2 regions of the Brevibacillus sp. JB24b genome follow, and region 1 is predicted to be linked to the other one. Evidence: predicted binding sites of a transcription regulator. Region 1 holds the regulator's gene; the other holds the start of a gene.
What was found. Region 1 encodes Rex, which represses fermentation and respiration genes when NADH is low (regulators of the CRP and FNR family bind a similar motif). Its sites were predicted from a motif close to TTGTGAAATATTTCACAA; they were not measured.
Positions count from the first base shown of each region.

Region 2: a site for Rex is predicted at 1,307-1,324, ahead of ACQV1I_RS23945 (flavocytochrome c). Genes of this name have one in related genera too.

Region 1 is NZ_JBNVQV010000001.1:2,113,160-2,115,368, reverse strand. It holds gene ACQV1I_RS10340 (amidohydrolase) at 1-586, opposite strand, end outside; gene ACQV1I_RS10335 (redox-sensing transcriptional repressor Rex) at 625-1,248, opposite strand; gene ACQV1I_RS10330 (ComEC/Rec2 family competence protein) at 1,260-2,201, opposite strand.
Region 2 is NZ_JBNVQV010000001.1:5,118,889-5,121,097, reverse strand. It holds gene ACQV1I_RS23950 (FAD-dependent oxidoreductase) at 1-968, opposite strand, end outside; gene ACQV1I_RS23945 (flavocytochrome c) at 1,451-2,209, shown strand, end outside.

The DNA of each region.
Region 1 (2,209 bases):
GCTGGATATACTCAGGAGAGCACGTATAAGGAGCATGCGGTGACATCATTGTATGGATACGACCGTTAGCTGCACCGTTCCAACGTGATGCGAATGATGCTGCTTCTTGTAATTTCTGTTGACGTTCTTCTTCTGAGCAAAACCCAATCACTCCACGGCAAAGTACGCCACGCATCCCAGATGCTTCCACCTCTTGAGCTACTGTATCCATATGATCATACATGTCTACAAAGGTAGTTGTACCCGTACGGATCATTTCGATAATAGAAATAGCTGTACCCCATTTCACATGCTCTGCTGTAAATTGACCTTCCATTGGCCACATTTTATCTTCCAGCCATTGTTTCAAAGGTAGGTCATCCGCAAATCCACGTAGTAGGGACATGCCTACGTGACCATGTGTATTAATTAATCCTGGCATTACATATTTATTTGTTCCATCAATGATCTCGTCATATGCTGATAAATCTTCAGGTGTTTTACCTACATATGTAATTTTTCCCCCGTCAAAGCCAACCGCTCCATTATAAATAACCTCATTTTGTTCATTAACAGTAATTACGGTTGCATTGGTAATGATTTTCATCAACGTAGACACTCTCCTCTTTTTCTGTTTTTGATTCCTTAATTTAAATAATAGGCTAAACTTTGTAAGCTGGAAGTCAAATCGTTATGATCAATTTTCACTTCTTTTTCAGTTCGAATCGTTGTTGGTGCAAAATTTAGGATCGCTTCTATTCCAGCTTCAATCAGTTTATTTGCCACCTCTTGTGCTGCGGAAGCAGGCGTCGTAATAATCGCCATACGAATTTGTTTTTCTTTAATAATTTCTTCCATTTGATCAATCGGTTCAATGACCAATCCACCTAAATCTTTGCCTATTTTCTGTGGGTCCGCATCAAAAATGGAAACAATTTTCATATTATCTTTTAAATAGACATTGTAATTTGAAATCGCTTGGCCTAAATTACCGGCTCCCACCAATGCTACATGAATCACTTGGTCCAATTTTAAGATATGACGAATCTTTTCAATCAAGTAATCTACGTCATAGCCAATACCTTTTTTTCCAAAGTCACCAAATGCAGATAGGTCCTTTCGAATTTGGGCTGGGTTAATATCCATTGTTTTGCCCATCTGTTGGGAAGAAACCGTTTTTACTTGTAACTCCTGTAGATTTGTTAAATATCGCAAATAGATCGGCAGACGGCGAACGACCGCTTCAGAAATTTTTGGTACTTTCCCCATAAATTGCACTCCTAACTTCGTTGTCTATCATGTATAGAGGTCTTGACTGCCTTTAAAACCTTATAATCTTGTCCATTAGAGAGAATGGTAATTGATCCATCCCGGCTAGTGACATACGTATCTGCCCATGATTCCTCCAAACGCTCCACCACTTCACGCATGGAGTCTTTCCACTGCTCCCGAGGAATGCCGGTTTGCACAACGGCAATCTGAGGATCCACCTTCGTTAAAAAGGCTTGAATAGAGGCTTGATTGCTACCCTGTGCCGCAACCTTTATGATCTCAGCAGGCAATAGAGAAGGATATTTTACAAGCAACCGCTCCTCTGCTTTTTCATTAATGGCACTGGTGAACAAAAATTGGAGTTTTCCTTGGGTCAGACAAAACACAAGCGAATTATCCTGTGGTGATAAAAACAGGTTCTCGCTGGGATGTAAAAATGTGATCTCCACATCTTTTCCCTCTAGTAATTGATCCTTTTCCTTTACATACACAACTTGCTTTTCCCTAGATATATGGATATTACTGTGAATTGCGAAGGCTGTCAATTTCGGCATGTAAATCTTATCAAATTGAATTTTCTCCGCTAACTTATCATAGCCACCAATATGAGTAGGTAAATCGTTTGTCAATAACAGGTAATCCACTTTTGTAACATGACGTTCAAGTAGCAAGGAAACCAGTTTTTCGGTATCCTTTTCGCTACCAGTGTCAACTAGCATGGTTTTTCCCGTTGGAAATCGAATGAGCGTACTCTCCCCTTCTGGTAAGGAGAAAAAAGTCGTGGTAAGTCCAACAAAATCTTCCTCCTGTTCAACAGCATCAGGATCCTCGATGTGCTGTAGCTGATGTGTAATCGCAATAGGTCGACTTGCTTCAACTGTTTGGGATAATCCAAGGATCATCATGCCTATACAAGTAACTAGCAATAGGTAATATCGGATTGTAGTCATGGAGCTGC
Region 2 (2,209 bases), 3.0 Mb from region 1:
TGTGTGCCCATATAAGCCATTGTAGGTGTAACTAGATTCTTCGCAACTAATGTACCCATACGTACGGCATTAGTAGCAAGAGGTATATAGGCGTGTTGCCCAGTTGGATTGTAGCGAATCGCGCAGCTGTCACCAGCGGCGTACACATCCGGTTTGCTAGTTTGCATATATTCACTCACGATAATAGCTCCATTGTTCAACATATCTACTTGTCCTTTAAGCAAACTTGTATTTGGACTAAAACCAATACACAGAATCACCAAGTCAGCCTGGTATTCGCCTTTTGTGGTGATGACCTTTGCCACTTTACCGTCTACGCCTTCAAATCTAGTAACAGTTTGACCTAGAGCAAGTGTAACACCATGATCCTGTAATTCTTTTTCGGTAACCTGAGTGAATTCTTCATCAAGGTAACGGTTTAAAATCCGATCAACACTATCGATGAGAGTCACTTGCTTGCCATTCATTTCAAAGGCTTCAACTAATTCAATCCCAATGTAGCCGGCACCTATGACCACCACATTTTTAGCTGTTTTTGCTTTTTCAATAATGGTATTGGAGTGGTTAAAGTTCTTAGACAATACGATATTGTCTAGTTCAATACCATCTAAATTAGGCATGATTGGCCAAGAACCAGTAGTAACAATTAATTTATCAAAGGAATCGATGATTTCTTCATTTGTATTTAAATTGCGAACGACCAATGTTTTTTGATCAGTATCAATCGAGATAACATCGTGGCGCATATTCGTAACCACGCCCAGCTCGGCTAATTTCTCTGGAGAGGAGTAGAACAATCCTTGAGGATCTTTCACTACACCACCTACATATAAAGCAATCCCGCATGAAAGAAAGGAGATATTATCATTTCGTTCATAAACGGTAATGTGAGCATCTGGATATAACTTAGCAGCAGTAACAATAGCGGCAGTTCCGGCATGCGTGCATCCAATAACAGCAATTTTCATAGGTAGTCCTCCAAGTAGTTAGGATTTATGTGCAAGTCTGTTATTCCTCTTTATACGATTAACACTGTTGTAATAGTGTTTATGAGGTTTATTATAGGAGCGTCCTAGTAAAGATGACAGTGAACGTTTTGTGAATGTTATCACATTCACAACTGTTACTCTTGTAAACTATGCTTTCACAGGGTACAAGATGGTTAGAACCCTATAGCTACAAACATAAAAGCTAATCCAAACATTTTTGGATACGGATCAAGAAATTTTCTAATTATGACAGATATTACCTGCAATTGGTAAATAACGGGAAAAGAAGGGTGAATGATTGGTTAAAAAAAATTATAGTGTGAAATTATTCACATACATTAAAAAGTCTACTGTATATACTACCATCGAAGGATAACGTTATTGCCTTCACAATTAAAGAGAAAAGCAAAGAGGTACTGAATATCCATTGATCACGTGGTAGAAAAAAGGGAGGATTCAACATGAAGAAATGGATGTCTCTTATGATGGCTGCATTCCTGGCAGTTCCTGTACTGTCTGGATGTGGGAGCTCAACAACTCCAGGTGCAACAGAAGGCAAGGCTACAACCGAGGCGGCAACTCCGCAAGATGAAAATACGGATATTGTAGTAATTGGTGCAGGTGGTGCAGGTTTATCAGCTGCGATAGAAGCCACAAATGCCGGTGCCAAAGTCATCGTACTAGAAAAAATGCCGATGGTTGGTGGTAACACAACTCGCGCTACTGGTGGATTAAATGCAGCAGGAACGGAAGCACAAAAGAAAAAAGGAATTGAAGACAGCCAAGAGCTGTTTTACCAAGATACAATGAAGGGTGGATACGATAAAAATAACCCTGAGCTGGTAAAACTTCTGACAACACAAGCAAAGGATTCTGTCGTTTGGTTAGAATCAATGGGAGCTGATTTGTCTGACGTTGGCCGTGCAGCTGGAGCAAGTGTAAACCGTATTCATCGTCCAACTGGCGGAGCGGCAGTAGGCTCTAATGTTGTGTCTACTTTAAAGAATCAAGTGAAAGAAAAAAACGTTGATGTCCGTGTCAAAAATAAAGCAGTCGAAATTATAAAAGATCAAGAGGGTAAAGTTACTGGTGTAAAAGCTGAGAATAAAGATGGTAAGGCTTACACGATTAACGCAAAGGCAGTCATTTTGGCTACAGGCGGTTTTTCTGCTAACCAGGAGATGGTTATTTCTTATAAACCAGAGCTCAAAGGATTTGCT